Regions from separate parts of the Massilia paldalensis genome, predicted to be linked through region 2. Evidence: predicted binding sites of a transcription regulator. Region 2 holds the regulator's gene; each other region holds the start of a gene.
What was found. Region 2 encodes LexA, which represses DNA repair genes until DNA is damaged. Its sites were predicted from a motif close to ACTGTATNNNNATACAGT; they were not measured.

Region 1: recA (recombinase RecA) is a predicted target of LexA. The motif match lies at 3,531-3,548, and genes of this name have one in related genera.
Region 3: ACI1V7_RS22150 (putative DNA modification/repair radical SAM protein) is a predicted target of LexA. The motif match lies at 3,230-3,247, and genes of this name have one in related genera.
Region 4: imuA (translesion DNA synthesis-associated protein ImuA) is a predicted target of LexA. The motif match lies at 6,032-6,049, and genes of this name have one in related genera.

What each region holds. Positions count from the first base shown of each region.
Region 1 is NZ_JBJCIU010000004.1:547,240-554,900, forward strand. It holds gene sucC (ADP-forming succinate--CoA ligase subunit beta) at 1-858, opposite strand, end outside; gene ACI1V7_RS21840 (DUF2889 domain-containing protein) at 925-1,482, opposite strand; gene recX (recombination regulator RecX) at 1,893-2,357, opposite strand; gene recA (recombinase RecA) at 2,388-3,467, opposite strand; gene ACI1V7_RS21855 (response regulator) at 3,657-4,364, shown strand; gene ACI1V7_RS21860 (sensor histidine kinase) at 4,361-5,881, shown strand; gene ACI1V7_RS21865 (DUF4212 domain-containing protein) at 5,871-6,197, shown strand; gene ACI1V7_RS21870 (sodium:solute symporter family protein) at 6,194-7,661, shown strand, end outside.
Region 2 is NZ_JBJCIU010000001.1:421,081-428,741, reverse strand. It holds gene ACI1V7_RS01875 (DUF47 domain-containing protein) at 1-4, opposite strand, end outside; gene ACI1V7_RS01870 (replicative DNA helicase) at 131-1,516, opposite strand; gene rplI (50S ribosomal protein L9) at 1,644-2,096, opposite strand; gene rpsR (30S ribosomal protein S18) at 2,133-2,423, opposite strand; gene priB (primosomal replication protein N) at 2,458-2,748, opposite strand; gene rpsF (30S ribosomal protein S6) at 2,773-3,156, opposite strand; gene lexA (transcriptional repressor LexA) at 3,461-4,126, shown strand; gene ACI1V7_RS01840 (tetratricopeptide repeat protein) at 4,290-5,009, opposite strand; gene ACI1V7_RS01835 (cystathionine gamma-synthase family protein) at 5,148-6,386, opposite strand; gene purF (amidophosphoribosyltransferase) at 6,434-7,661, opposite strand, start outside.
Region 3 is NZ_JBJCIU010000004.1:610,959-618,619, reverse strand. It holds gene ACI1V7_RS22165 (putative bifunctional diguanylate cyclase/phosphodiesterase) at 1-576, shown strand, start outside; gene ACI1V7_RS22160 (tetratricopeptide repeat protein) at 593-2,194, shown strand; gene ACI1V7_RS22155 (alpha/beta fold hydrolase) at 2,269-3,072, opposite strand; gene ACI1V7_RS22150 (putative DNA modification/repair radical SAM protein) at 3,262-4,491, shown strand; gene ACI1V7_RS22145 (UdgX family uracil-DNA binding protein) at 4,488-6,026, shown strand; gene ACI1V7_RS22140 (TraB/GumN family protein) at 6,131-7,180, shown strand; gene ACI1V7_RS22135 (TraB/GumN family protein) at 7,211-7,661, shown strand, end outside.
Region 4 is NZ_JBJCIU010000001.1:2,219,538-2,227,198, forward strand. It holds gene ACI1V7_RS09705 (hypothetical protein) at 1-39, opposite strand, end outside; gene ACI1V7_RS09710 (thymidine kinase) at 88-639, opposite strand; gene ACI1V7_RS09715 (PEP-CTERM sorting domain-containing protein) at 739-1,341, opposite strand; gene ACI1V7_RS09720 (penicillin acylase family protein) at 1,524-3,842, opposite strand; gene ACI1V7_RS09725 (hypothetical protein) at 3,884-4,681, opposite strand; gene ACI1V7_RS09730 (hypothetical protein) at 4,861-5,052, shown strand; gene imuA (translesion DNA synthesis-associated protein ImuA) at 5,269-6,012, opposite strand; gene ACI1V7_RS09740 (hypothetical protein) at 6,122-6,325, shown strand; gene ACI1V7_RS09745 (helix-turn-helix domain-containing protein) at 6,338-7,567, opposite strand; gene ACI1V7_RS09750 (lysis system spanin subunit) at 7,581-7,661, opposite strand, start outside.

The DNA.
Region 1 (7,661 bases), on a different contig from region 2:
GAAGTTGGCCGGCTCGCCGCCGAACAGCTTGATGGTGTCCATGGTGGCCATGGCCAGGCCGGCGCCGTTCACCAGGCAGCCGATGTTGCCGTCCAGCGAGATGTAGGCGAGGTCGAATTTCGACGCTTCGACTTCGGCCGGATCTTCTTCGTCCAGGTCGCGGTAGGCGACGATTTCCGGGTGGCGGAACAGGGCGTTCGAGTCGAAGTTGAACTTGGCGTCCAGGGCGATGACCTTGCCGTCGCCGGTCAGGATCAGCGGGTTGATTTCAGCCAGCGACGCGTCGGTTTCCCAGTAAGCCTGGTACAGGCCTTTCAGGTTCGCGCGGGCGGCTTCGATCGAGCCTTCCGGCACGCCGATCTTGCGGGCGATGTCGTCGGCCTCGGCATCCTGCAGGCCGGCTTTCGGGTCGATCGCGATGCTGTGGATTTTTTCCGGGTTGCTGTGTGCGACTTCTTCGATGTCCATGCCACCTTCCGACGAGGCCATCAGCACGACTTTCTGGGTGACGCGGTCGGTGACCAGCGACACGTACAGTTCTTTCTTGATGTCGGCGCCTTCTTCGATCAGCAGGCGACGGACTTTCTGGCCTTCCGGACCGGTCTGGTGGGTGACCAGTTGCATGCCCATGATCTGGTTCGCGTATTCGCGCACTTGATCGATCGACTTGGCGACCTTGACGCCGCCGCCCTTGCCGCGACCGCCAGCATGGATCTGTGCCTTGACAACCCAGACCGGGCCACCGAGTTCTTCAGCTGCCTTGACGGCTTCGTCGACCGACATGCACGGAATGCCGCGCGGAACGGTCACTCCGAATTTCCGGAGGATTTCTTTGCCCTGATACTCATGGATCTTCATGCTGGCTTCCCTTCTTCGTTACTGATTAAGTACGGTTGAATAAATAAAAAGCGAGAAATCGCGATACTACCCCGGCACCGCCTTCACAGCCCAGCGCGGATAATACTTTTCGACGACGGGGCCGTCGAGGCGCAGTGCATGGCAGCGGTCCAGTTCATACGGCCGTTCGGACGCGGTCTCGCCCGGACGGTTGGCCATCTCGTCATCGGCAAAGGCCTGGATTGCCGCGGTGGGCAGGATTTGCGCGAGTTCGGTCAGGTGGGTGCAGCCGAGGACGCCGGACAGGCGGTCTTTCAGATGCAAACGGAAATGTTTCAGCAGCGACAAGCCGATCAGCTGCTTGTAGGCAGGCGTGATGGCGTCGCAGAAACCGGGATAGGGAACGGCATCGGACGCAGCTTCTGCGTCGACGATGACCATGTCGCGATCGATGGTCACGCGCAGCTTGAGGTCGTGTACCGGCACATTGGCCGGACGGCGCCCGGAAGGCAGCTCGATGTCATGCTTCTTGACGTCGCGGATGCACGCGTCGAGGTCCCACATGCCGTCGTCGCGCAGGAACGCTTCGACGGTAATGGCGCGCGTGTGCCTGAGCTGACGCGGAGCTGGTGGAGACAGGGGCATAAACACCAATGCCGGAATGCGGCGAAAAATATTGCAGCCGTTGTGCCTGATGCACGTTGCCGCAGCTTCTACGGCAACAACCGCTCTTGCGGCGCTGCTTAAACCACGAAAGTTTAGCACAGCACGTCACCGGTTGCACCGTTACCGCGGCTATATAAGGGTTTTTACGGAGGGAAGCGGGGAGGAATGTTGCCGTCTGCGCCAGAAAAGCGACAGGAACGCGCGGGGAGAGAAGCGCAAGCGTGCAGCGTCATGACGCCGTTTGAGGAGTGTGCCCCGGTCGAGCGGCACATCGGCGGATGGCGCTGGACGCTTGCGCTTCGAATGACAGCGGTACTTGCCTGTCATAAATAAAACAACAGGCAGATATTCACGACAGGTCAGCCGTTCAGATATTCATGCGCTGAAGCTCAGTCATGAAAATCCTCGTCGTCGACATGGCCCTTGAGCGCGGCACGCACCGCGCCCTGGGAAAACCCGCGCTGCAGCAGGAAACGCATCTGCTTGCTGCGTTCGGCGGCGTCCTGGGGGACGCGGTCGAACTTGCGGCGCCAGACTTCCTTCGCGCGGGCGACTTCGGTGTCCTTCAGTCCTGCCTTCAGTTCATCGAGGTCGTCGCCCTTCACGCCGTGCTGCTGCAGTTCGGCCAGCACACGGCTGTTGCCGTAGCGGCCGGCACGACGGTGGACGAGCGATTCGGCAAACCGCTCCTGGGACAGCCAATTGTTCCGTTCGAGGAAGTCGAGCAGCGCTTCGACGTCGTCGCCCTCCTCGGCGTAACGGGCCAGTTTGCGTCCCAGTTCGAGACGGCTGTGCTCGCGCGTCGACAGGTACTTCAACGCGCGGGCCTTCAGGCTGAGCGGAGGCTGCCTCATGCCGACAGCCTTTCAACCACCACCGTCGGATTACTCGTCGTCGGCGACGGTCGCCGCCTGCGGGGCAGCGTCACCGGCCGGCGCCGGCGGCAGTTCGCGCACGCCCAGGGCGGCACGGACCTTGTTCTCGATCTCGCGTGCCAGTGCCGGACGCTCTTTCAGGTAGACACGTGCATTGTCCTTGCCCTGGCCGATGCGTTCGCCGCCGTAGCTGTACCACGAACCCGACTTCTCGACGATCTTGTTGTCCACGCCCAGGTCGATGATCTCGCCTTCGCGCGACGTGCCTTCGCCGTACAGGATGTCGAAGTGCGCTTCCTTGAACGGGGGCGCGATCTTGTTCTTGACGACCTTGACCTTGGTTTCGTTACCGATCACCTCGTCGCCCGACTTGATCGAACCGGTACGGCGGATGTCCATGCGCACGGAGGCGTAGAACTTCAGCGCGTTACCGCCCGTCGTGGTTTCCGGGCTGCCGAACATGACGCCGATCTTCATACGGATCTGGTTGATGAAGATGACCAGGGTGTTCGTACGGTTGATCGAGGCGGTCAGCTTGCGCAGCGCCTGCGACATGAGGCGGGCTTGCAGGCCCGGCAGGGAGTCGCCCATGTCGCCTTCGATCTCGGCGCGCGGGGTCAGTGCCGCCACCGAGTCGATGACCACGAGGTCGACGCTGCCCGAACGCACGAGCGCGTCGGTGATTTCCAGGGCCTGTTCGCCCGTGTCCGGCTGCGAGATCAGCAGTTCGTCCAGCTTGATGCCCAGCTTTTGCGCATAAGTGACGTCCAGCGCGTGCTCGGCGTCGATGAACGCGCAGGTACCGCCCAGCTTCTGCATCTGAGCAATGGTCTGCAGGGTCAGCGTGGTTTTACCCGACGATTCCGGACCGTAGATTTCCACGATACGGCCGCGCGGCAGGCCGCCGACACCCAGCGCAATGTCCAGGCCCAGCGAGCCGGTGGACACGGTTTGCACTTCTTCCACGGGGGCATTGGCGTCCATGCGCATGACGGAGCCCTTGCCGAATTGTTTCTCGATTTGCGCGAGGGCTGCTGCCAGCGCCTTGCCCTTCTCAGCTACGTTCAGTGCAGTTTTTTTGTCGTCCATGATATTCATTCAGTCCTAGAGTGAACCAAGATAGGGGCCGCTCGCGCGATTTCAATAGGAAGTACTGTATAAAATCCCAGTGGTTTTGGCAAGGCTTATTTACGTCTTCCGACACATTCGACACGTTGCGAAATATCAAACACAATATGCGCGCAAGCCAGGTCAAACGATCCACGAAGGAGATGCAAGATGCGTATTCTACTCGCCGAAGATGATAGCGTACTGGCCGACGGCCTGACGCGTTCGCTGCGCCAATCCGGCTACGCCATCGATTGCGTCAAGAACGGCCAGGATGCCGACACCGCGCTGTCGACCCAGGAGTTCGACCTCCTCATCCTCGACCTCGGCCTGCCCAAGCTGTCCGGGCTGGACGTGCTGCGCCGCCTGCGCGCGCGCGGCTCCCTGCTGCCGGTGCTCATCCTCACCGCCGCCGATTCCATCGAGCAGCGCGTGGGCGGGCTCGATGCGGGCGCCGACGACTACATGCCCAAGCCCTTCGCCCTGTCCGAACTGGAAGCGCGCGTGCGCGCCCTGACGCGGCGCGGCCAGGGCGGCGGCTCGACCATCATCCGCCACGGCCCGCTGGTGTACGACCAGGTCGGACGCAGCGCCACCATCAACGACCAGATGCTGGACCTGTCGGCGCGCGAACTGGGCCTGCTGGAAATCCTGCTGGCGCGCACGGGACGCCTCGTCTCCAAGGAGCAACTGGTCGACCACCTGTGCGAATGGGGCGAGGAAGTGTCGAACAACGCCATCGAGGTCTACGTGCACCGCCTGCGCAAGAAGATCGAGACGGGCGGCATCCGCATCGCCACCGTGCGCGGCCTCGGCTATTGCCTCGAACGCTACGCCGACAGCGCCCGCAAGGCCGCCGCCGCGGCCGGCAACCCGTGAGACGGGGAGCCAACGCCATCGCCGGGGACACGGCGGCGCCCGAGCCGCTCTACGTCCCGCCCAAGCCCGAACCCGAGGAAAGCATCCAGCATTCGCTGTTCGGCGAGATCCTGGACTGGATGCTGGCCCCGCTGCTGCTGCTGTGGCCGATGAGTATCGCCATCACCTACCTGGTGGCGAAGTCGATCGCCAACCAGCCGTTCGACCATGCGCTGGAAGACAGCGTCACCGTGCTGGCCCAGCAGGTCAAGGAAGTCGACGGCAAGGTGGCCGCGCGCCTGCCCGGCACGGCGCGCGACTTCCTGCGCGCCGACGACGTCGACAGCGTCTACTTCCAGATCACGGGGCCGCGTGGCGAAGCCATCGACGGCGACCGCGAGCTGCCGCAGCCGCCGCCGGACGACGCCGAACGCAGCGGCCGCGTGCACTTCCGCAACGAGAACCTGCACGGCACGCCCGTGCGCGTGGCCTATGCCTGGGTCAACCTGCAGCCCCTCGCCGATCCGAAAGTCGAGCCGCGCCTGGCCCTGGTGCAGGTGGCGGAGACGCTCGACAAGCGCGCCCAGCTGGCCAACGAAATCATCAAGGGCGTGATCCTGCCCCAGTTCATCATCCTGCCCGTAATCCTGGCCCTGGTCTGGTTCGCCCTGTCGCGCGGCCTGTCGCCGCTGGCCCAGCTGCAGGAACGCATCCGCGCGCGGCCCTCGGACGACCTGTCGCCCATCGATCCGCGCCAGGTGCCGGAAGAGATCTCCCCGCTGGTCGGCTCGCTCAACGACATGCTGGCGCGCCTGACCCACACGATCGACGCCCAGAAGCGCTTCATCGCCGACGCCGCGCACCAGATGAAGACGCCGCTGGCCGGCATGCGCATGCAGTCGGAACTGGCACTGCGGCAGGTCGACCCGGACGAGATCCACCGCTCGCTCGAGCAGCTGGCGAAGAGTTCGGAATCGGCCACGCGCCTCGTGAACCAGCTGCTGGCGCTGGCGCGCGCCGAAAACCAGCCGCAGGCCGGCGTGGCGCTGGAACCGCTCGACCTCGGCATGCTGGCGCGCGACGTCGTGCAGGACTGGGTGACGGCCTCGTTCGCGCACGAGATCGACCTCGGCTACGAGGAGCCGGAGGCGAGCGTGGAGATCGACGGCAGCGCCATCATGCTGCGCGAGCTGCTGTCGAACCTGATCGACAATGCGCTGCGCTACACGCCGGCCGGCGGCAGCGTCACCGTGCGCGTGCGCGCCAGCGGCAACCTGGCGCTGCTGGAAGTCGAGGACACCGGCCCCGGCATCGCCCCGTCCGAACGGCGGCGCGTGTTCGAGCGCTTCTACCGCATCCTCGGCTCCAGCGCATCCGGCTCGGGCCTGGGCCTGGCGATCGTGCGCGAGATCGCGCGCCAGCACGGCGCCGACATCGAGATCTTCAACAACCCGCGCAGCACGCACAAGAAATTCCCGGGCAGCCTGTTCCGGCTGACCTTCCCGCCACTTGCCATGCCTGACCCCGATGTCGACTGACCATTCCGTCCCTCTTCCCGCCGATCCGCCCGATCCCGACCTGCAGCGCACGCGCATCGTCGCCGCCCGCGCCCTGCACTGGACACGCGCGCGCCGCCTGATCGCCTGGCTGCTGGCGCTGTGGCTCGCCACCAGCTTCTGCACGGTGTTCTTCGCGCGCGACCTGGCGCACCTGTCGGTGTTCGGCTGGCCGCTGTCGTTCTACCTGGCGGCCCAGGGCGCGTCATTGATCTACCTGGCCATCATCGGCGCCTACGCCTGGCGCATGCGCGTGCTCGACCGCGACTTCGCGCGCCGGCTCGGGGAGGCCACGTGAACGCGCCGGGCACGCCCGCCGCCAAGGCCGCCACGAAAGAGAACACGCGGCGCTACTTCCGGCGCCTGTCGCGCTACTACCTGTGGTTCACGCTGTGCTTCGGCCTGTTCCTGGGCGCGCTGGGCATCCTCGAGAAGGAAGGCATGCCGCGCCAGTGGATCGGCCACCTGTACATGTTCGCCACCATCGTGCTGTACGCCACCATCGGCGTGGTCAGCCGCACGTCGAACGTGTCCGAATACTACGTGGCGGGGCGCAGGGTGCCCGCCCTGTTCAACGGCATGGCGACGGCCGCCGACTGGATCTCGGCGGCCAGCTTCATCAGCCTGGCCGGCACGCTGTACCTGCACGGCTTCGACGCGCTCGCCTACGTGATGGGCTGGACCGGCGGCTACTGCCTGGTGGCCCTGCTGATCGCCCCCTACCTGCGGCGCTTCGCCCAGTACACGATCCCCGACTTCCTCGCCGTGCGCTACGGCGGCGGCGACGGCAACGGGCGCCGCGGCAACCAGGTGCGTGCGCTGGCCGTGGCCGCCACGATCGTCGTGTCGTTCACCTACGTGGTGGCGCAGATCTATGCGGTGGGCCTGATCGCCTCGCGCTTCACGGGCGTGGATTTCTCGGTCGGCATCTTCCTGGGCCTGGCCAGCATCCTGGTCTGCTCCTTCCTGGGCGGGATGCGCGCCATCACCTGGACCCAGGTGGCGCAGTACATCATCATCCTCGTGGCCTTCCTGATCCCGACCATGTGGCTGTCCATGAAATTCGCCGGCAACCCCGTGCCGCAGGTGGCCTACGGTTCGGTGCTGCCCAAGCTGGCGCTGCGCGAGGCGCAGCTGGCGATCGACCCGGGCGAGGAAGAGGTGCGCGCCCGCTTCCGCGCCCTCGCCGACGGCTACGGCGCGCGCCTGGCCGGCCTGCCGCAGTCCTGGGAGGCGGGCAAGATCGAAGCCCAGCGCCGCCTGGACGCGGCGCGCGGCCGCAACGCCTCGCTTGGCGAGATCCGCAACGCCGAGCGCGCGCTGATGGAGTACCCGCGCAGCGCCGAGGACGCCGCGCGCGCCTGGGCCGAGCTGCGCGCCGCCAACCTGGAGCGCGCCCGCCCGCCCGTGCCGCACGCCGAGCCCTTCCCGGGCGACACGCGCGAAGAGTCCGACATCCGCCGCAACAACTTCCTGGCGCTGGTGTTCTGCCTGATGTTCGGCACCGCCGCCCTGCCCCACATCCTGATGCGCGCCTACACCACGCCCTCCGTGCACGAGACGCGCGTGTCCGTGTTCTGGACGCTGTTCTTCATCCTGCTGATCTACCTGACGATGCCGGCTCTGGCCGTGCTGGCCAAGTACGACATCTACACGGCGGTGGTGGGCACGGAGTACTCCTCGCTGCCGACCTGGGTGTCGTACTGGGCCAACGTCGACAAGGCCAATCCGCTCATCAGCATCGTCGACATCAACGGCGACG
Region 2 (7,661 bases):
ACATTGTAGTTCTCCGTTGTAGATCTCTTGGGACTTCTTGGGTAAGCCGCGGAAGGGTCAGAGCCCGGTGTTGGGTTCGAAAGGGCTCTGACCCCGGTGTTCAGCCTGCGCCGCGGCGTGTTATATCGGCTTAATCACCTTGGTAAATACCGAGGTTGCCGCTGTAGTTGCCGAACTTGGTATACATGCCCATCCAGGTCAGGCGAATGGCACCAATCGGGCCGTTACGCTGCTTGCCGATGATGATCTCGGCGGTACCTTTGTCGGGTGAGTCCGGGTTGTAAACTTCGTCACGATACAGGAAGATGATGACGTCCGCATCCTGCTCGATAGCGCCCGATTCGCGCAAGTCGGACATCACGGGGCGTTTGTTCGGGCGTTGTTCCAGCGAGCGGTTCAGCTGGGACAGCGCGATCACGGGGCAGCCGAGTTCCTTGGCCAGGCCCTTCAGGCTTCGCGAGATCTCCGAGATCTCGGACGCGCGGTTGTCGCCCGGCTTGGAACCCTGCATCAGCTGCAGGTAGTCGACGATGATGAGGCCGAGCTTGCCGCACTGGCGCGCCAGGCGGCGCGCGCGGGCGCGCATCTCGATCGGGTTCAGCGCCGGCGTCTCGTCGATGAAGATCTGGGCGTCGTTCATCTTCTGGATCGCATGCGTCAGGCGCGGCCAGTCCTCGTCGGTCAGCTTGCCGGTACGCAGGCGGTGCTGGTCGAGCTGGCCGATCGAGCCCAGCATACGCATGGCCAGCTGCACGCCGCCCATCTCCATCGAGAAGATCGCGACCGGCAGGCCGGCATCGACGGCGACGTTCTCGCCGATGTTCACCGAGAACGCCGTCTTGCCCATCGACGGACGGCCGGCGACGATCACGAGGTCGCCCGGCTGCAGGCCCGAGGTCATCTTGTCGAGGTCGATGAAGCCGGTCGGCACGCCCGTGATCTCGCCCTGGTTGTCGCGGCTGTACAGTTCGTCGATGCGCTCGACCACCTGGGTCAGCAGCGGCTGCACGGGCAGCCAGCCCTGGGCGCCGCGGGCGCCCTGCTCGGCGATGGCGAAGATGCGCGATTCCGCTTCGTCGAGGATCTGCTTGACCTCGGCGCCCTGCGGGTTGAAGGCCTTGCCCGACACTTCGTCGGCGACGGTAATCAGCTGGCGCAGCACGCCGCGATCGCGGACGATCTCGGCATAGCGGCGGATATTGGCGGCGGACGGCGTGTTCTGCGCCATCGCGTTGAGGTACTGGAGCCCGCCCACTTCCTCGGCCTTGCCGAGCTGGACGAGCGATTCGTAGACCGTAATGACGTCGGCGGGTTTGCCGGCATTGATCAGGCGAACCATCTGTTCGAAGATGATCCGGTGGTCATAGCGGTAGAAATCTTCCGCATGCATGAAGTCGGCAATGCGGTCCCACGCCGCATTGTCGCGCAGCAGGCCGCCGATGACGGACTGTTCTGCTTCGATGGAATGCGGGGGAATGCGGAGCGACTCGATCTGCGGGTCTGCTGGGGAGTTCATGGCGGGCATTATACCCGTTCCCTATCGGCCGCTGAAATGATTGGTGAGTTTTAGAAGGTTTTTACGTGTTGTAAAAAAGAAAAAGCCGGGCGAACCCGGCTTTTTCGTTCATTCTCTAAAGAATGATTTAGGCAGCTTCGCCCACGACCGAGATCGTGACATCGACGACGACGTCGGTGTGCAGCGCGACGGCAACCGGGTGCTCGCCGGTAGTCTTCAGCGGACCGGTCGGCAGGCGCACTTGCGCCTTTTCGACGGCGAAACCTTGCTTGCTCAGCGCTTCGGCGATGTCGAAGTTGGTCACGGAACCGAACAGGCGGCCATCGACGCCGGCTTTCTGGGCGATGGTGATGGTCATGCCGTTCAGCTTGTCGCCCTGGCCTTGAGCGGCTGCCAGCTTCTCGGCAGCTGCCTTTTCCAGTTCGGCGCGCTTGACTTCGAATTCGGCGACGGCGGCTTGGGTAGCGCGGCGGGCCATTTTTTGCGGGATCAGGAAGTTACGTGCGTAACCGTCCTTGACCTTGACGACGTCGCCCAGATTGCCGACGTTGACGACTTTTTCCAGCAGGATGACTTGCATATTATTCTCCAGGTTCTCTAGCTACACGGACCGCAATTAAGCGTTGTGCAGGTCGGTGTACGGCAGCAGGGCCAGGTAACGGGCACGCTTGATGGCGGTGTCCACTTGACGCTGGTAGTGCGCCTTGGTGCCGGTCAGGCGAGCCGGCATGATCTTGCCGTTTTCCTGGACGAAGTCCTTCAGGGTGTCGACGTCCTTGTAATCAACCTGTTCCACGCCAGCGGCGGTGAAGCGGCAGAATTTCTTGCGCTTGAACAGCGGGTTCTGCTGTTTGCGCTTCAGTTTTTCTTTAGCTTTGTTTTTGTCGAACTTTTTACCGAATGCCATTTTTGGCTCCTGTATCTAAAAACGTGCCGATGAATTAGGCGGCACTGAAATCAATGATGTGAAACACCAGCGTCTTGCTGTGACGGCTTTTCCTGGCCAGGAATCCCGTGAAGCGGTACATCGCGCCCAGTTCGGCATTGGCGAATCGTCCGGAGATCTCGCCCGCGGCCAGCGCGGGAATCTCGAACTCGACTTGCCGGGCAATCCGCGCTTCGGTCTGGGTCGAACCGTGTTGCAACAGTCCGCCGACGATGGGAATGCCTGCCGGGGTATAGCGCAGGATGTCGCGTTCCAGGATGCTTGCGACCAGCGACAGCTCGTTCACTGCAGGGTGGTGCTCCCGCGCGACTTAGGCGGCGGCGGCCGGAGCGGCGGCCTGCTCGGCGCGGTGGCTCTTGGCTGCGTCTTCGCGCTGGACCGACTTCATCATCGGCGACGGTGCGGTTTCGGCCTTCTTCATCTTCACGGTCAGGTGACGCAGCACGGCATCATTGAACTTGAATGCGGTTTCCAGCTCGACCAGGGTCTCGTTGTCGCACTCGATGTTCATGCAGATGTAGTGTGCCTTCGGCAGCTTCTGGATCTGGTAAGCCATTTGACGACGGCCCCAATCTTCGACGCGGTGGATGTTGCCGCCGCGCGAGGTGACCGTGGTCTTGTAGCGTTCGATCATCGCCGGGACCTGTTCGCTCTGGTCCGGGTGGACGATAAACACGATTTCATAATGACGCATGAAACACTCCTTAAGGACGTTTAAACAAATGCCCACCTCGGCGTCAAGACGAGTGTGGGAAGGGGAAAGCCCAACATTATAACCGTAAAAACGTCAAGACCTCAATCGCTTTGTCGCCGCTGCCGCCCCGCCCGCCCCTCGCGCCCGGCGGCGCCTGCGCAAAAAAAGCGCGTTTCCCTCTTGCGCCAGACGCAATACTGTACAAAAATACAGTCTGATCTCATACCGGCAATGGGTTGCGCCCGCTTGTGCTTGTCAGCGTCGCGGTGCCACATTGCGTTTCTCGTAATAACCAGACAAAACCATGCTTAAGCTCACCGCACGGCAAGAACAGATCCTCAACCTGATCAAGGAAGCGATCGACAATACCGGTTTCCCGCCGACCCGCGCCGAAATCGCCCAGGAGCTTGGCTTCCGCTCGGCCAACGCGGCCGAAGAACACCTGCAAGCACTGGCGCGCAAGGGCGCCATCGAAATCTCGCCCGGCACCTCGCGCGGCATCCGCCTGGTCGGCGCCGCCGCGCCGGCCGCAGCGGCCAAGGTCGACGTGCCCCCGATGGCGGTGCCCTTCCTGCCGTCCTCGCTGATGTCGCTGCCCCTGGTCGGCCGCGTGGCCGCCGGTTCGCCGATCCTGGCCCAGGAACACGTCGAGGCGACCTACTCCGTCGACCCGGCGATGTTCTCCGCCAAGCCGGACTTCCTGCTGAAGGTCAAGGGCTGGTCGATGCGCGATGCCGGCATCTGCGACGGCGACTACCTGGCCGTCAAGAAGGTCGACAGCGCCAAGAACGGCCAGATCGTGGTCGCCCGCATCGGCGAGGAAGTCACCGTCAAGCGCTACCGCAAGACGGGCAGCACCATCGAACTGCTGCCGGAAAACCCGGACTTCTCCGTCATCACCGTCGATCCGCAGAACGACGAGTTCGCGCTGGAAGGCCTGGCCGTCGGCCTGATGCGTTCCTGGCACTGACCGCCTGCCGCCGGTTGCCGACGGCAGGAATACGTCGCCCCGGCGCAGGCCGGGGCCCAGGTTTGACGCGTTTCGACAGCGTAAAGAAATTGGGCCCCTGCCTGCGCCGGGGCGACGGTTTTTCTGCTCACAACTTGCGTCAGACAGGCAGACAGCCAGCGGGTCAGTTCTTGGCCTCCGGCGGCGGCGCGTTCTTGACCATCTCGTTGTGCTCGGCCACATAGGCCTCGGTGGCCGTGCGCCACGCCGTGAAATCGGCCACGACCATCTTGCCGCTGACCTGCGTATCCTCGGACACGCGCTCGCCCACTTCCTTCAGGTGCGTCGTGGCGCTGTCCATCTCGTCCTTGGTCAGCAGCTTGGCGATGTCGTCCGGGATGCGCTTGGTCAGCGGCAGCTCGCCGTTCAGGTAGGTGACGAAGCGGTTGTGGCAATCCTGCCAGGCCTTCATGCGCGCGCTGTAGCGGTCGATTTCCTCGTTCACCTTGGACATGGCCGGGAAGCGCGGCGCCGGGCAACGGTAGTCGCCCGTACGCAAATCCGAGCCATCGTATTTGGCGATCCAGTAGTCGATGTCGGCGCGGCGCGCCTTGCGCTGCTTGATCAGCTCCAGCGACGCGGCAGCCACGGCATTGCCGCGCGACGCCGCCTTGGCGAACCATTCGGTCGCCTTGTCCATGTCGACGGTCCCCGCTTCGCCATAGAAATACATCTCGCCCAGGTGCTGCTGGGCCGTCACGTTGCCGGCATTGGCCAGCTTCGTGTACTTCTGCAACGCTTCGGGATAGGCTTTCTTGGCGAACAGGGCGTCGGCATCGGCCAGTTCATCGGCGAGGGCGGCGCTGCTGCACAGGAGTGCGGCACAGAACAGGAAGGTCTTCATCTCGTGGGCTGGGAGGTGAGTGCGTCAAAGAAATAGCGGTGCCGAGATCATAACCCCGGCGCCGCCCTTCCTCAACCGCCGGGGCCGCCCTGCCCCGCATCTTTACGCCGCTTTACCACACGGCGCGCGTGCCGGCGCTCAGGCGTCCAGCGCCTCGCCGAAATCGGCCAGCAGGTCGGCCGTGTCCTCGATGCCCACCGACACGCGGATCAGCGATTCGGCGATGCCCATGCTGGCGCGGCGCTCGGCGCCCATCTCGAAGAAGATCGTGTGCGCGACGGGAATGACCAGAGTGCGGGTGTCGCCCAGGTTACTGGCCGGGATGGCGATTTTCAAACGGTTCAGGTAGTCGAAGCAATCGATGCCATCCTTGAGCTCGAAGGAGAACAGCGAGCCGTACGCGCGGAACAGCGTGCTCGCCAGGGCGTGCTGCGGATGCGAGGGCAGGCCCGGGTAGTGCACGGCCGCCACGCGCGGATCCGCTTCCAGCATCCGCGCCAGCGCCAGCGCATTGGCGCAGGTGCGCTCCATGCGCAGGGCCAGCGTCTCGGCGCCGACGGCGATGTGGTGGGCCGCTTCCGGCGCCAGCGATGCGCCGAAATCGCGCAGCGACTTGGCGCGCAGCTGGGCCATGCCCTGGGCCGCAGCCGGCTGCTTGCGGAAGTTGTCGGCGATGTTCGGATACGCGCTCCAGTCGAACAGGCCCGTGTCGGTGAGCGCGCCGCCCAGCGCCATGCCGTGGCCGCCGATCGACTTGGTCAGCGAATTGACGACAAGGCCGGCCCCTACCGCCTTCGGGCGGAACAGGTAGGGCGTGGTCATCGTGTTGTCGACCACGTACAGGATGCCGCGCGCGCGGCACAGTTCGCCGATGCGGGCCAGGTCGGCGATCTGGGTGCGCGGGTTGGCGATCGTCTCGACGAACACGAGGCGGGTGTTCGGCTTCAGGGCCGCTTCCACGTTGGCGACGTCGGTCGCGTCAACGAAGGACACCTCGGTCCCCTGCCCCGCCACCGTGTTCCACAGGCTGTTGGTATTCCCGAACAGGAAGGACGAGGACACGACGTGGTCGCCGTCGCGCAGCAGCGCCTGCGCCAGCGCGCCGATCGCGGCCATGCCGGTGGCAAAGCACAGCGTGGCGACGCCGTCTTCCATCTTGCTGATCTTGTCTTCCAGGGCCGACACGGTCGGGTTGCCCTGGCGGCCGTAGCGGAAGCCCGGCTCCTTGCCCTGGAACACGGAAGCGAGCTGGCGCGCGTCCGTGTAGCCGAAGGCAACCGAGGTGTGGATGGGCTTGTGCAGCGAATTCTGCTCGATCGGCTTGCGGCGGTCGTTGTGCAGGATGGTGGTCGTGAAACCGGTTTGTTTGGTGCTCATGTTCTGGATGCTACAAAATGAAAAGGGCGCCAGCGGCGCCCAGGAACTTATTCGGCGGCGACGGCTGGATTCAGGTTCAGCTGCGTGCGCACGATATCGTCCGACGATTTACCCGAGGACTGGTGGCGGTGGTTCTCCAGCCTGTCCAGGTAGGCCGGCGTGATGTCGCCCGTGATGTAGACGCCGTCGAAGCACGAAGCCTCGACGCTGGTCAGCGCCGGGTTGACGTCCATGATGGACTTCTTCAGCGCGTCCAGGTCCTGGTACACCAGGCGGTCCGCGGTGATCTCGCGGCAGACTTCCTCGACGGTGCGGCCGTGGGCGATCAGCTCGTCGCGGGTCGGCATGTCGATGCCGTACACGTTCGGGTACAGCACCGGCGGCGCGGCCGAGGCAAAGAACACTTTATTGGCGCCCGATTCGCGCGCCATCTGCACGATCTCGCGGCTGGTGGTGCCGCGCACGATGGAGTCGTCGACGAGCAGCACATTCTTGCCCTTGAACTCGGACGGGATCGCGTTGAGCTTCTGGCGCACCGACTTCTTGCGCATCGCCTGGCCCGGCATGATGAAGGTGCGGCCGACGTAGCGGTTCTTGATGAAGCCTTCGCGGTATTCGACGCCGAGCTTCAAGGCCAGCTGGATCGCGGCCGGGCGCGAGGAATCCGGGATCGGCATGACGACGTCGATCTCTTCGACGGGGATTTCCTTGCGAATCTTGTCGGCCAGGTATTCGCCCATCTTGAGGCGGGTCGCGTACACGGAGGCGCCGTCGATCACGGAGTCCGGACGGGCCAGGTACACGTACTCGAACGCGCAGGGGTTCAGCGACGGATTCTCGGCGCACTGGCGGGTGTGCAGGCGGCTCTCGCTGTCGACCCAGATCGCCTCGCCCGGCGCGATGTCGCGCACGAAGCGGAAGCCCAGGCCTTCCAGCGCGACGGATTCGCTGGCGACCAGGTATTCGGGGCCGTTCGGGGTCTCGTTGATGCCCAGGCACAGCGGGCGGATGCCGAACGGGTCGCGGAAGGCCAGCAGGCCGTGGCCGGCGATCTGGGCGATCACGGCATAGGCGCCGCGTACGCGGCGATGCACGTTGGCGACGGCCTTGAACACGGCTTCCGCATCCAGCGAATAGCCGTCGGCGGCGGTCTGGATCTCGTGGGCCAGCACGTTCAGCAGCACTTCGGAGTCGGAACCCGTGTTGACGTGGCGGCGGTCGATACGGAACAGCTCGTCCTTCAGCTGTTCCTGGTTGGTCAGGTTGCCGTTGTGG
Region 3 (7,661 bases), on a different contig from region 2:
TGCCGCGACATGCTGCAGTGGCGGGACATCGGCGGCGGCGCCGTGCGGCTGTCGCTGAACCTGTCGCCGCAATACCTGGACCGCGGCGACTTCTTCGAGAAGATGCGCGGCGCGCTGGTGCGCCACGGGATCGCGCCCAGCCAGATCGAGGTCGAGATCACCGAGAACATCTGCATCCGCAACCCGCAGCACGCGATCGAGCAGCTCAACAAGCTGGGCCAGCTGGGCGTGTCGGTGGCGATCGACGACTTCGGCACCGGTTACTCGTCGCTGGCCTACCTGCACCGCTTCCCGGTCCATACCGTCAAGATCGACCAGTCCTTCGTCAAGGAGATCCACGACGAGTACGGACACTATCCGGTGATCCTGGCGATCATCTCGATCGCGCGCGGACTGGGCCTGGGCCTGATCGCCGAGGGCGTGGAGACCGAGGCGCAGGCGCGCTACCTGCGCGCCAACGGCTGCCTGACCATGCAGGGCTACCTGTACCACCGCCCGATGCCGCTGGGCCGCTTCATCGACGTGCTGCGCGAGCAGGGCGCGACGGCCGCCGCGGCGCTGGCCTTCCACGCCTGAGGCCAGCGCGCGCGCCATGTCCGTCGCCGACGCTTCCGTCTCCGCCGACAGCCGCCACACGGCCGAATTCCTGCGCGTGAAGGCGCTGGCCGAGCGCGGCGTCGCCAGCGCCCAGCACAGCCTGGGCTTCATGTACGCGCACGGCCAGGGCGTGGCGCAGAGCGACGAGCTGGCCGTCGCCTGGTACCGCATGGCGGCCAGCAGCGGACTGGAACAGGCGCAGTACAACCTGGGCGTGATGTACCAGAAGGGCCAGGGCGTGCCGCAGGACCTGGCGCAGGCCGTGTACTGGTACCGCCAGGCGGCCGAGCAGGGCTATGCCCAGGCCCAGTACAACCTGGGCTGGCTCCATGCGAAGGGCCAGGGCGTGCAGGCCGACGTGCGCCAGGCGCTGCATTGGTTCGGCCGCGCCGCCGAGCAGGGCGACCCCGGCGCCCAGCACAACCTGGCCATGATGTACGAAGGCGGCAAGGGCGTGGCCCAGAACGTGGCCCAGGCCGTCGCCTGGTACCGCAAGGCGGCCGAGCAGGGCTATGCGCGCGCCCAGTTCAACCTGGCGCTGCGCTACGACAGCGGCCAGGGTGTCGAACGCGACGCGGCTCAGGCCATCGGATGGCTGCGCAAGGCCGCCGAGCAGGGCTATGCGCCGGCCCAGTTCAACCTCGGCCTGCGCTACGACAAGGGCCTGGACCTGCCTCAGGACAGCGAGAAGGCGATCCTGTGGTATGGCCGCGCGGGCGAGCAGGGCCACGCGAGCTCGCAGTTCAACCTGGCGCTCGTGTACGACGGCGGCCACGGCACGGTGCGCGACCCCGCGCTGGCGCTGGCGTGGTTCCGCCGCGCCGCCGCGCAGGGCCACCCGGGCGCCCAGGACAACCTCGGCCTCGCCTACGAACACGGCCAGGGCGTCGAGCAGGATCCCGCGCAGGCCGCGCACTGGTACCGCCAGGCGGCCGAGCAGGGCTTCGCCGGCGCCCAGTACCACCTCGCCCAGCTGCTCGACGCCGGCCATGGCGGCGCCCAGGACCCGGCCCGGCGCGCCGCCGAGGCGCTCGACTGGTACCGCCGCGCCGCTGCGCAGGGCCACCTGCGCGCCCAGTTCGACCTGGCGCTGCGCTACGAGCATGGCAGCGCCGGCAATGCGCGCGACGACGCCGAGGCGCTGTACTGGTACCGCAAGGCGGCCGACCAGGACTACGCGCCGGCCCAGTACGCGCTGGGCATGCTGCTGGACCGCGACGACGGCGGCGCCGTCGACCCGCGCCAGGCCACGGGCTGGTACCGCAAGGCGGCCGACCAGGGCCATGCGCTGGCCCAGTTCGCGCTCGGCCTGCGCCACGACAGCGGCAACGGCGCCGACCACGACGTCGAGGCCGCGCATTTCTGGTACCTGTGCGCGGCGCGCCAGGGCCACGCGCGGGCCCAGTTCAACCTCGGGGTGATGTACGCGGCCGGGCAGGGCGTGCAGGCCGACCCAGTCGAAGCGTATGCCTGGCTGCACCGCGCCGCGGCAAGCGGCGTGGCGGGCGCGGCCAGCTACCTGCAGCGCATCGCCGCGCGCATGGAACCGGCGCTGCTGGCGCAGGCGAATGCCTACGTGGGGGCGGCGGACTGCTGAGCGTCACTCACGCTTCGGTGGGCACATGGTGCCCACCCTGCGTACATGCACGTCAACCGCGATAGGCTTGGCACTTACCCCAGCGTCTGCGCCAGGAACTCGTCGATCACGCGCGAGCTGGCCGACGGCGCGCTCAGGTGCGGGCAGTGGCCGACGTTGTCGATCACGGCCAGGATGCTGTCGGGCAGATGGCGCTGCATGTAGGCGCCCACTTCGCGCGGCACGATCAAATCGTCGCTGCATTGCAGGATCAGGGCCGGCACGGTCGATTTCGGCAGGTCGGCCCGATGGTCGGCCAGGAAGGTCACGCGCGCGAAATGCTTGGCGATCGACGGGTCGTTGCGGCAGAAGCTCTCGATCAGTTCCGTGCCCAGCTCGGGGCGGTTGGGCGCGCCCATGATCATCGGCGCCACCTTCTCCGACCAGGCGGCGAAGTTGTCTTCCATGGTGTCGAGCAGGACGCCGATGTCCTCGCGGTTGAAGCCGCCGACGTAGTCGCCGTCGTTGATGAAGCTGGGCGAGGGACCGACCATGACCTGGGCCGCGAAGCGCCCGGGCGCCTTGATCGATGCCAGCAGGCCGATCATCGCGCCCACCGAGTGCCCGACGAAGATCACGGGACCGGGCGCATAGGCATCGAGGATCTCGAGCACGTCGTCGGCATAGCCGTGCAGGCTGCCGTACTTCTGCCGGTCGTAGGCCGACAGGTCGGAACGGCCGCTGCCGACCAGGTCGAACAGGATGGTGCGATAACGTCGTGCGTAGGCGGGCGCAAGGAAGCGCCACATGTTCTGGTCGCAGCCGTAGCCATGGCAGAACACCATGGTCAGCGGCCCGTCGCCGGCAACGTGCACATTATTGCGATACTGTACGGACATAGCTTTTATGAGGTGTCTTGCGACAACTTTTGCAGTGTAACATTCTCCTCTTCCTTGGACCGTGACAACGTGGATAAATTGCATTTTTCCCACGCTGTCCAGGATTTGACCCGCCGATGTGCGCGTACGTACGGTCGCTGGCACCGCACTGCGTTATACTGTACTTCCATACAGTACCGGAAGCCGTGGATGGAACTCAAGGACAAGCTGGAGATCCTGGCCGATGCCGCCAAATACGATGCGTCCTGCGCCAGCAGCGGCGCGCCCAAGCGCGACTCGCTGGACAAGGACGGCCTGGGCGCGTCCACCGGCATGGGCATCTGCCACAGCTATACGCCGGACGGACGGTGCGTCTCGCTGCTGAAGATCCTGCTGACCAATTTCTGCATCTACGATTGCCAGTACTGCGTGAACCGCCGCACCTCGAACGTGCCGCGGGCCCGCTTCTCCGTCGACGAAGTGGTCAAGCTGACGCAGGATTTCTACCTGCGCAACTACATCGACGGCCTGTTCCTCAGTTCCGGCATCATCCAGTCCAGCGACTACACGATGGAGCAACTGGTCGAAGTCGCACGGCGCCTCCGCGAAGTGCACAAGTTCCGCGGCTACATCCACCTCAAGACCATCCCCGATGCCGACCCGCGCCTGATCGAACTGGCCGGCAAGTACGCCGACCGCCTGTCCGTCAACATCGAGCTGCCGACCCAGGACAGCGTGACGCGCCTGGCGCCGGAAAAGAACGTCCACACGATCAAGCTGGCGATGGGTTCCATCCGCACGAAGCTGGACGAGAAGGACGACCATCCGAAGGCGCCTGCCTTCGCGCCGGCCGGGCAGAGCACCCAGATGATCGTCGGCGCCGACGCCAGCGACGACCGCACCATCCTGAACACGGCGCAGACGCTGTACGGCAGCTACAAGCTCAAGCGCGTGTACTACTCGGCCTTCAGCCCGATTCCGCAAAGCCCGTCCAGCGTGCCGTCGGCGCCGCCGCCGCTGCTGCGCGAACACCGCCTGTACCAGGCCGACTTCCTGCTGCGCGGTTACGGCTTCACGGCGGGAGAATTGATGCCGCAGGCGGGCAACCTGCCGCTCGACATCGACCCCAAGCTGGCCTGGGCGCTGACCAACCGCGAGCACTTCCCGCTCGACCTGAACCGCGCCGACGAGATGATGATCGCGCGCGTGCCGGGCATCGGCCTGCGTTCGGCCAAGCGCCTGATCGACCTGCGCCGCTTGCGCCGCATCCGCTGGGAAGACCTGTCGCGCCTGCGTTGCAGCATGAAGAAGCTGGCGCCCTTCGTCGTCACCGCGGACTACAAGCCGGCGCAGGGCGCCGCCTCGTCCGAACTGCTCCGGCGCAGCATGGCCGACGCGCCCGAGCAGATGAACTTGTGGCCGGAGTTGCAGGCCGCATGAGTGAGCGCAGCAGCGCCGTCGAGCAGGTGCGCGCAGGCCTGCCGCTGCTGGTCGACGGCTTTGCTGCCTGGCGCGACGCCGCGCGCGCACTGCTGGCGCACGACATCCCGCCCCAGGACGTCACCTGGGGTTCGCCGCACACGGGCGGCGACCTGCTCACGAGTGCGCCGCCGCCGGCCGCGGCTGGGGATAATGGGGTCACACCGTCGCCATCGCCGCCGTCCTTGCCGCAGCAGCAGCGGCCGCTACGGCCCGCCCCGCACATCCCGCGTGCCTTCATGGAGATGCTGCAGAGCGCCGCCTGCTGCCGCGTGCCGGACCGCTGGGCATTCCTGTACCGCGTGATCTGGCGCTGGCAGCAGTGCGAGCACGACGTGCAGTCGCCGGCCGACGAAGACGGCGCGCGCCTGAACGCGATGGTCAAGGCGGTGCGACGCGAGGAGCACGACATGCATGCCTATATCCGATTCCGCGAACGTCCCGAGCAAGCGGGGCCGCCGCGCTTCGTCGCCTGGTACGAGCCGCGCCACGACGTGCTGCCCCAGGTGGCGCGCCACTTCGTCGCCCGCATGGGCAAGGTCAGTTGGATGATCGCCACGCCCGAAGCGAGCGTGCTGTGGGACGGCCAGACGCTGCACGACGCCGGCCCGATCGTGAAAGGGCCGGAGGAGCTCGACGACAGCGGCGAGGCGCTGTGGCTGACCTATTACCGCAGCGTGTTCAACCCGGCGCGCCTGAACGCGGACATCATGCACCAGCACATTGCGTCGGACCGCTGGAAGAACCTGCCGGAAGCGAAGATCGTGCCGCAGATGGTCAAGGACGCGTCGCGCGGCGCGCGCAAGGTCGGCCAGTACGAGGCCGTGGGCCAGCGCAAGGGCACGACCATTCCCATCGCCCCCGCCGATGCCCAGCCGGAGCGCCAGCAGCCGTCCAGCCTGGACGAGTGCCGCCGCTGCGAGCTGTGGGAATTCGCCACCCAGGCCGTGCCGGGGGAGGGGCCGAAGAAGGCGAAGATCATGTTCGTCGGCGAGCAGCCGGGCGACCAGGAAGACCTGGCCGGCCAGCCCTTCGTCGGCCCCGCCGGCAAGCTGCTCGACAGCGTGTGCGCGCAGGCCGGCGTGGACCGCGACACGATCTACGTGACCAACGCCGTCAAGCATTTCAAGTGGGAACCGCGCGGCAAGCGCCGCCTGCACAAGACCCCGGTGCAGCGCGAGATCGAGGCCTGCCACTACTGGCTGGACAAGGAACTGGCCAGCGTCAAGCCGACCGTCATCGTCGCCCTGGGTGCCACCGCATTGAAATCCGTACTGCGCACCGCCAACGTCACGCTGAAAAATCACCTTGGCAAGCCGATGCGGCACGAGGGGCACTGGGTCGTCACCACCTACCACCCGTCGTACGTGCTGCGCGTGCCGAGCGAGGACGCCAAGCGCGAAGCGTTCAAGGTCATGGTCGACAGCCTCAAGCTGGCGCACGAACTGCTGGAGCGGCCGCCGGAGGAAGGCGAGCAGGGCGACCTCGGCGTGTGATGCCGTGCTATATGCATGTCAAAATCGTAACACTTTGTTGTTGAGATGGGCTAAGCTCGTCTTTGTCGCTAATCTTTTGCGACACAACAATAAAGGGATGCACGATGAGCAAACGAACCGCATGCGCGCTGTACTTCGCTGTCCTTGCCTTGCCGGCGCTGGCGCAGACCGGCGCGCCCCCTTCCTCCGCCGAGCCTGGCCAGGAGGCACACCCGGCAGCGGCCGCAGCCGCGCCCGAACTGGCCGAAGCGCCGACGCAGATCGTCGTCTCCGGCCGCCGTCCCGGCCCCGGCGTGTGGAAGGTGTCCAAGGGCGAGCACGTGATGTGGGTGTTCGGCATCTACTCGCCGCTGCCCGCGAAGATGGAATGGGACGCGTCGCGCGTCGAACGCCTCGTCGCCGGTTCCCAGGAAGTCCTGACGCCGCCGGGCGCCAACGGCCACGTCGGCTTCTTCCGCGGCATCACCCTGCTGCCCAGCCTCGTCGGCCTGAAGAAGAACCCGGACGGCGCCCAGTTGCGTGACGTGGTGCCGGCCGATGTGTATGCGCGCTGGACAGGCCTCAAGGAAAAATACCTCGGCGACGACGACGGCGTGGAGCGCTACCGCCCGATCTTCGCCGGCCAGGAACTGCGCCAGGCCGGCATGAAGAAGAACGGCCTCGCCACGAGCGTGCAAGTGGTCAAGGCCATCGAGGATATCGCCAGGAAGAACAAGGTCAAGGTCAGCAAGACGGGCTTCGAGTTCGACGTGGAAGAGCCGCGCAAGATGATCCAGGAATTCAAGAAGCAGCAGATGGACGACGTCGCCTGCTTTACTAAAACCCTCGACAGCATCGACGGCGACCTCGACGCCATGCGCGCACGCGCCAATGCCTGGGCCAACGGCAATATCGCCGAGATCCGCAGCGTCAATTTCACCGAGCGGGAAGATGCCTGCAACAACGCCATCCTGAACAGTTCGGTGGCCCGCAACAACGCGCAATTCCAGGACATGCCGGGGCGCCTGCGCGCGGCCTGGCTGCAAAGTGCGGAAAAATCCCTGGCCGGCAATGCCTCGACCTTCGCCATCCTGCAGATGAAGGACATCCTCGGCGAACGCGGCTACCTGGCGGACCTGGCGGCGAAAGGCTATACGGTCGAGAGTCCCAGGTAAGCGAACCCGTCATTGGGTAAGATGATGGCGATGAAACATGATCTGAATATAAAGCACCTGGCGTTCGTCCTGTGCCTGGTGGTGTCCGGCGCGCAAGCGCAGACGGCGGAGACGAGCGCGCCGCCCGTGGCGTCCGTGGAAGTGGCCGCGCCGGCCACCGTGGTCGTGTCCGGCCGCCGTCCCGGCCCCGGCGTGTGGAAGGTCAGCGGCCGCGGCGGGCACGTGCTGTGGGTGTTCGGCACCTATTCCCCGCTGCCGGCGAAGATGGAGTGGGACACGGCGCGCATCGAGCGCCTCGTGAGCCGTTCGCAGGAAGTGCTGAAGCCGCCGATCGCGAAAGCCCATATCGGCTTCTTCAGCGGCCTGACCGCCTTGCCGGAACTGATCGGCATCAAGAAGAACCCGGACGATGCCCAGCTGCGCGACGTGCTGCCGGCCGAGCTGTACACGCACTGGACGGCGCTCAAGGAAAAATACATCG
Region 4 (7,661 bases), 1.8 Mb from region 2:
ACAGCCTTGCAGCAGGCCGGTCAGCATGGCCTGCAACATGCTAGGCAACGCGCCATGCGACATCGTCCAGCCCCGGCGGTCCGCACGTCAGCCCGTGTAGAAGCAGCGGCCGCAGGCCTGGCGGTAGCTTTCGTTGCCGCCGATGCTGACCTGCTCGCCTTCGCGGATGCGCCGGCCTTCCGTGTCGACACGGATGTTCATCGTCGCCTTCTTGCCGCAGGTGCAGATGTTCTTGATTTCCTCGATGTCGTCGGCCAGGGCCAGCAGGTAGGCCGAACCGGGGAAAGGCTCGCCGCGGAAATCGCTGCGCAAGCCGTAGCAGATGACGGGCACGCCGCGCACCTGGGCCAGCTGGTGCAATTGCTGTACCTGCGTGGTGGTCAGGAACTGGGCTTCATCGACCAGCACGCATGCCACCTCGGGCGCACTGGCCAGGAAGTCGGTGTCACGGTCGAACACGGCGGTCTGGCGGTTCGGCCCCAGGCGCGACGTGATCTTGCCCACGCCGTAGCGGTCGTCGATGGCGGCCGTGTACAGCTGCACCTTCTGGCCCTGTTCTTCGTAGTTGTGGGCCACCTGGAGCAGCGATGTCGACTTGCCGGCGTTCATCGCCGAATACCTGAAATAGAGTTTTGCCACGGCCCTGCCCTGCGAGAAAAATTGCAAAATTATAGCAAGCAGGACGGAGCCGGCGCCAGCGCCAGCGACGCCTCCCTTCGTCGATGGCGCCGGCAAACATCAGCGGCGGCGACGCGCTGCCACGCCCAGCAGGCCGACGCCGGCCAGCAGCATGCCGTAGGTCGCCGGTTCCGGCACGGCCAGCACGACGTTGTTGGCGGTCGGCCAGTACAGGCCGCCGTCACCGGCCACCGTGACCGACGTCAGCGCCGTATCGGACACGAAGCCCAGGAAGGTGCTGGTGGTCGTGCCGTTGAGCGCGTAGTCCAGCGTGCTGCCGTCGGCGGCCGCCAGCACGAGGTTGCCGATGACATACTGGCCCGAGATGTTGGAAGTGAAGAAATTGCCGCCAAAGGCATTCACGCCGCCCGTGAAATTCTGGAACACGATGGGCGTATAGGCGTTCTCGTTGGACAGCCAGTAGTCGCCGCCCGTCCCGCCCGCGCCCCACAGGCCGTCCGGCGAATACGCCTGGTAGCCGTAGGTGCCGGCGGTGCGGTCCAGCGTGGTGGCGTAGGGCACGACGCGCAGGTCGTCGAAGGTGTCATAGCCCGGCGCCGACACGGCGCTCAGGAAAGCGGCCTGGCTCGTGTAGACGGTGATGGCGGCTTGCGCACCCGAGCCGGCGCACAGCAGTGCAGCGGCGAGGCAAAGCGGTTTCATGGTTTTCAGCACGATTCGCTCCTGTTGGAAGGTCACGGTTGCAAATAAACGAGGAACCCGGATGGGCCGATCCCAGTTAATCCGAACTGCATGAATGTTGCAATCGTGCCAAGCGCATTTTGAGCTCGCTTTGCGCTACGTATAAGTGCGCGCATTCCGCCTAAGGCTGCTTTTACCGACCCTTATTCTCCAGGATGGTATTTTCGCTCAAGATATTTCTCGATATCTTCCTTGTAGAAGAGGACGTCCTTGAACTCGCCCCGGCTGTACATCTCGGCCTGGTCGGCAAAGTGCGGCGAGCGCGGATCGCTGCTCTGCCCGCCGGCGAGGATGCTCTTGGCGCGCACGCGCGGGCCGAATTCCACGGCGGCCACGAAGCTGTTGCCGCGGTCGCCGTAGATCCGCTTCGTGGTCTGCTTGGCGACCATGCCGAAGGACGCCAGCGAACCCCAGTTGGCGGAGGTGAAGGCGACCGGCCAGCTCGGCTTGGCGTCGTCGTAGCGCTGCTGGACGTCGCCACTGGCGCGCTGGAAGCGGTTGATCTCGCCCCAGGGCGTCTTCCAGCTGCCGAAGTCGGCCTGCAGCTTGTCGGAGGCACGGGCCAGCGCGTCGAGGCGTTCCTGCGGGCTCAGGCTCGTCTGGATGAAGTCGACCACCGGCACCCGCTTCGCGCGCGCGCGCTCCGCCGCCGCCTTGACCATGTCCTGGCCCCAGTACACGGCCAGCGAGGTCGGCACCGAATCGAGGGCGAAGCGCAGGTCCCAGGCGCGCAGCGCCGCGACCTGCGCGGCCAGGCGGCCCTTGAGCGCGTCGCCGGCCGGCAGCGCGTCCCAGTCGCGCACGACGGCCGGCACCAGCGGCTCGAAGGCCGTCAGGTAGCTGTCGTAGGATTTGGCGATCAGGCCGTCCAGCGTGAGATCCTTCGTGCCCTGCAGCACGCGTTCGGCGTGGATGCCGCGTGCGTTCTGCGGCAGCGACCACATATAGGCAGGATATGTCGAGCAATCCGGATTGCTGGCACCGAAGCCCGTGCACGGCCAGTTGTTGGTATTGGAGATGTAGCCGCTGGCCGGGTTGAACAGCGTGATCGTTTCCTTGATCTCGTGCAGGCCCTTCCACTCGGTGGCGGGATCGCTGCCGTCCACGGGGCGGGTCCAGTCGAAGCGGGGATCGCGGCGCGGGATGAAGTTGCCGTGGAAATAGGCGATATTGCCGTCCGCATCCGCGTACACGGTATTGTTCGAGGAATTGGTGCGCAGCTGCATGACCTTGTAGAAGTCGGCATAGTTGCGCGCCTTGGTGCGGCCATAGGACTGCATCAGCGCATGCATCGGATCGTCCATCATCCGGATCGACACCCACTTGCCACCCTCGCTGCGGATCACGGGACCATGCTGCGTGTAGTAGGCCGTGACGGTGCGCGTGGCCATGCCGCCGTTCGCCGTACGGTACGGCAGCGCGATGCGCTTTTCGCGCACGGGTTTCAGCTGGTCGCCGAACTTGTAGAAGAACTTGCCGCCCTTTTCCACCACCGTTTCCAGGTATTCGTCGATGACGTCGCCGCCGCCCGAGGTGTGCATCCAGCCGATGCGGTCGTTGAAGCCCTGGTAGATGAAGAACTGGCCCCAGGTGACGGCGCCATACGCATCCAGGCCCTCGTCGCTGACCATGTGCACTTCGGGACGGAAGTAGAACGAGGTATGCGGGTTGATCATCAGCAGCGGATGGCCGTCGGCCGTCAGCTTCGGCGCGATGGCAAAGCCGTTCGAGCCGGTCGGCTCCTTGTCGAAGCCCTTGTCGAACCCCTTGCCGAACTCCTTGCTGCCCAAGCCGTTCGCGTCCAGCGCGGCCAGCGCCACCGCCGGCGCGCCCGTCTGCGGGGCCCCGGCCTGCGGCGCCTTGCCGTAGAACTCGCCCAGGCGCTTCGTGTCGATCTCCTCGATGTCGCCGCCGATGCTGCCCTCGCTGAAGCTCAGGGCCATCCACGGCTCGAACCGCGCGAGCAGCTTCGGCTTGACCTGCGGATGCGAGGCCAGGTACCAGTTCAAGCCGTCGGCCCAGGCATTCATCAGCTGCTGCAGCCAGGCCGGGCTGTCCGCATACTTTGCCTTCAGCTCGGCCGGGTCGATGTACAGCTTCATGCGCAGGTCGGTCCAGATCTCCTTCTCGCCCTCCACCTCGGCCAGGCGACCCATCGCGTTGATGTAGTTCAGTTCGATGCGGTTGAAATCGTCTTCCGCCTGGGCATACACCATGCCGAACACGGCATCCGCATCCGTCTTGCCGAACACGTGCGGGATGCCCCATTTGTCGCGCAGGATCGTGACCCGCTGCGCCGTCGCCTTCATGCGCGCCAGCGCGGCGGCATCGAAGGCGGCGGCCTTGGCAGGCGCCGCCGCCGTGGCCGCCCGGGCCGGGGAAGCGAGCGGCAGCGCGGCGAGGGACGCGCAGCCAAGAACGGTCGAAGCGATCAGGCGCGAATGCAAACGGAAATGCGGCATCAATGGTTCTCCTGGGTGGGTGATGATCGGATGACGGCGGGTCAGGCGCCGGCGCCGAGCGCGGCCAGCTTCTGCCTGAGGACTTCGTTCTCGGTCAGCAGGGTCGCGACGCGGTCCTTCAGTTCGCCGACCTGGCTGCGCAGGGCCTTGACCTGTTCTTCCGGCGACTCGGGCACGACTTCCTTCTTCGGCTTGGCGCCCGCCTTCTGCTCGCGCACCTGGCGCGCGGCCTGCTGCAATTCCTTCCTGCCGCCGGCCACGGCCGCCACCTGGGCCTGCGCCGGCAGCGAGGCGACGGTCGCGGCGGCGCTCACCGAGATATCGCCCTTGCGCACGGCCTCGACGAGTTCCGGCGCCGCCGTCTTGCGGATGCGCTCGATCTGGCTCAGCGTATTGGCGGATACGCGGGCGGCCTTGGCCACGTCCTCGCGCGTGCTCCAGGGCGGGTCGACGGGATCCTCTTCCGCTTCGGGAGCGGGCTGGTCGGGCGGGGCCTCGGCCGCGCGCTGCGCCATGCGGGCGGCGACGATTTCCTTCTTGCGCAGCGCCAGCATGCCGCGCTGGAAGTCGGAGACGCTGCGGCGCGCCAGATTATTGTCGATGACCCACAGCATCACATCCTCGAGCGACTCGAAGCGGTCGTTCTGGACGGTGCGGAACGGGATGTCGTGCTTGCGGCAGATGTCGTAGCGGTTGTGGCCGTCGATCAGGACGTCGCGCCACAGCACGAGCGCGTCGCGGCAGCCTTCCGCCAGCAGGCTGCGTTCCAGTGCCGCGTACTCGACGGGCGTGAGCGGATCGATGAAGGAGCGGAGTTCCTCGTTGAGCGTGATATTCAATGTCATTCCTTGCCGATGTCAGGCGCGCACGCAACGGCGCGCGCGCCATCCGGCATGGTACAGCATCGAACGGCCGAGCCAAAGGGCGTCGTTGACGGATCGTCATGCCGCCACCGATCGCTCCCGTGCGCGCCCGCGAAACTGCTACAGTGGGTACAGGCCAACTCCGGGAGGATGCGATGAGCGCAACGAGCGAAACGACTACCGTGGTCGTCGACGGCAGGATCTATGACATGGGCAGCAGCGAGCGTGCGAGGGAGGCCGCGGAGTGGGTGTACGAACATCCGGACGAGGCGACCCAGTTCGAGGATCATTTCACGGATGCGGTGATCGTGGGGACGCCGGTGGGGTCGACGTTCAGGCAGCAATAGGGCCAGGCCGGTGCCGGCCATGGTGCCCGGAGCCGGGATCGAACCGGCACGCCGTTTCCGGCACGGGATTTTAAGTCCACAGGCAAAATTAATAAAATCAGCAGGTTAGCTGCATTTTATGTTCCGCAAACTTCGTTTTGGGTGACGATTTGCTCCCTATGAAGTGCGTTTCCCATGCTGCTTTTGCGGAACTCTTTTTAGGTCGTGCGCTTGGCATCAACGTACCATACTGGCCTCGACGCGGCGCGTCTCGCGACCACGTAGTTGCCTCTGCGCACCTGGCGCAGCTGCCGGTTGGCGAGGTACGTCGTAGTGCGGCCGGTGATGCGTAATGGGACCGACATGCATCGGCAAGAACAGGGTCTCGTCCGTCTGCGGCCCGCGGCGCTTCAAAAACTCGATCTCGACTCCGCCGGGCGCCGGATTTACGCCCAGGCGCAGAGGAGCAGGTGAAGCGTCTTTCACCGAGTACTGTGGCCGCATCATGAAGAACAGCGTCTCCCCGGATTGGGCCGCGAGGTGAAGACGTCGCGCACTCTCGTTACGGACCTGGTTCTGCCAGAACAGCAGCGCTCCGCAGCTGCCGCTCCGAAGAACCTGTTCTGCTGCCCACAGCTGGTCTGCCGTGCGCTCCGCTTTCACCCACACTACCGATGCGGGCGGCAATCCTAAGGCGGCCAGCGCAAGGGCCTTGGGCACATGTGGAGGCTGCATCAGGACGATCTTGTGATCGGCTACCTGCCTTAGTGCCGGCGCGAGGAAACGCAGCTCCCCTACGCCGGCCTGTCGAACCATTAGCTCCGTCAGCGTGCTAAGTGGCCATCCGCCGCCAGGTAGTTGATTCGATAAGCTGGGGTGACCGGTGTCGATACATCGAGCGTGCGAGCGCGCGAGCTGCGATGCTCGCCAGAGGGATGGATGTAGCGCCTCGGGGTTCGCCGCGATGGTCGACAGGGTCATGATGATGCCTCAACGAAATACTGTATGTTTGTACAGTATATCAAAGTAGCATCGCTTGTCACCTGCGCGATGTCAGGTGCGCAACTCAGAGCTTGGGGCACGATGCAGCATGATCGAGCGAACCGACCTTCTAACTGCCAGCCGCGTCGACCTGACGCTCATCCTGCTGCCGCTCATCGGCCGCTGGGAGACGGCGTGGGCGCTTGCCGCCAACGATGTGCCGCTTGAGGTCGCCGCGCGCGTCCTGGCCGAGCCTTGGCGCCGGCGAGCGATCGAGCCATACATGTTGGACGTCGTGCCGGCGACCTATTGACGACGCTTCGGGCTACACCGTATAGACCTCCCGCGCCTCCGGTGTAGCGATACAGGCACGACCAAGGCGCGCACGGATCTCCTGGATCGGCAAGACGCGGCGGCCGACCTCGCCATACATCTTGGAGCGCAGGACGACCGTGATCGACTTCCGATTCCGGTAGCCGGAATCGTGCGCCCACTTATCGAGGGCCGCCAGGTGGTTGAACGACTCGACGAAGATGCCCGGATGCTCTTTCATGACCATGCCGTGGTGCACATGGCCGACGTCGACATAGTGGAACTCGGTTTCGCCGTAGTCCTTGCGGAAGTCGTTCGTCATGACGTGGGCGAGTTGCGCCGGCCGGCACTTGTCGGAGTGGTGCGTCATCACCAACGTGTTGCCCATCCGGTAGGCGATGAACACGGAGTCGTTGTTCAGGATATGGACGCGGCCGGTGTGCCCGTAGGCAACCCGCAGCAGCTCGGCCATCCATATGTCATTGGTGCGACTGTGGTTGCCCTGGTTCACGATCACGTCGACGTGCTTAGCCTTGGTCAGCGCCTTCTCGACGATGAAGCGCATGACGCGTGAATAGACCTTGATCATCTTCGGGAACCGGGTGTCGCAGTCAAGTCTATGTCGGCTGGCCTGAGTTTCCCCCTCGAAATTTTCGTAGTGGGTTGCGTCACCGAGGTCGTTGATGACAAGGCGCTCGCAGTTCGGGAGCTCATCGATCAGAATGCCGATCGCGGCGCACAACTCCTGCTCCGCGATCTTCAGATCAAAATGCTCGCCCACCTCGTTGGCATGGGCCAGCATGCCGAGATGAGCGTCACCAATCTGGACCCAAGGGATCACGTCAGACTGAAAGTCTAGAGGCGCGGGCGATACGCTGACCGGCCCGACCTCATCCACGAAGCCGCAGGCGATGTCGCGAATGAGTTCAAGGAAAGCATCTTGCGAGGCGTTGGTCTTGACCCACTGGCCCGTCGGCTTACCGTCCTTGTCGTAATACGTCGAAATGCCGCGCAGTTGCTGCCCTGGCGCGATTGGATGCACCATATCATGCTGCGGGGAGTAGCCGCGCAGGGCCGCGGCGTTTCGGAGCCGGGCTATCGACTCCTGAACGGCGCTTTTCGCAACCCCCAGCGCCTTGGCCGCCTTCCGCATGCTGCCGTGCTGCTCGATGGCTTGAACGTATTCGATCTGCCGCACGGTGGCGAACTCGATCAGTTTCGGGTCGATGATGGTCTTGGTCATGCAATTCCTTCGGTTACTGCGTGTCGGCGGCCGTCTTCACGGCGTCGTAAGCTGCGATGCATCCGTCGAGGCGCTTGATGGCCTCGTTGCGGGT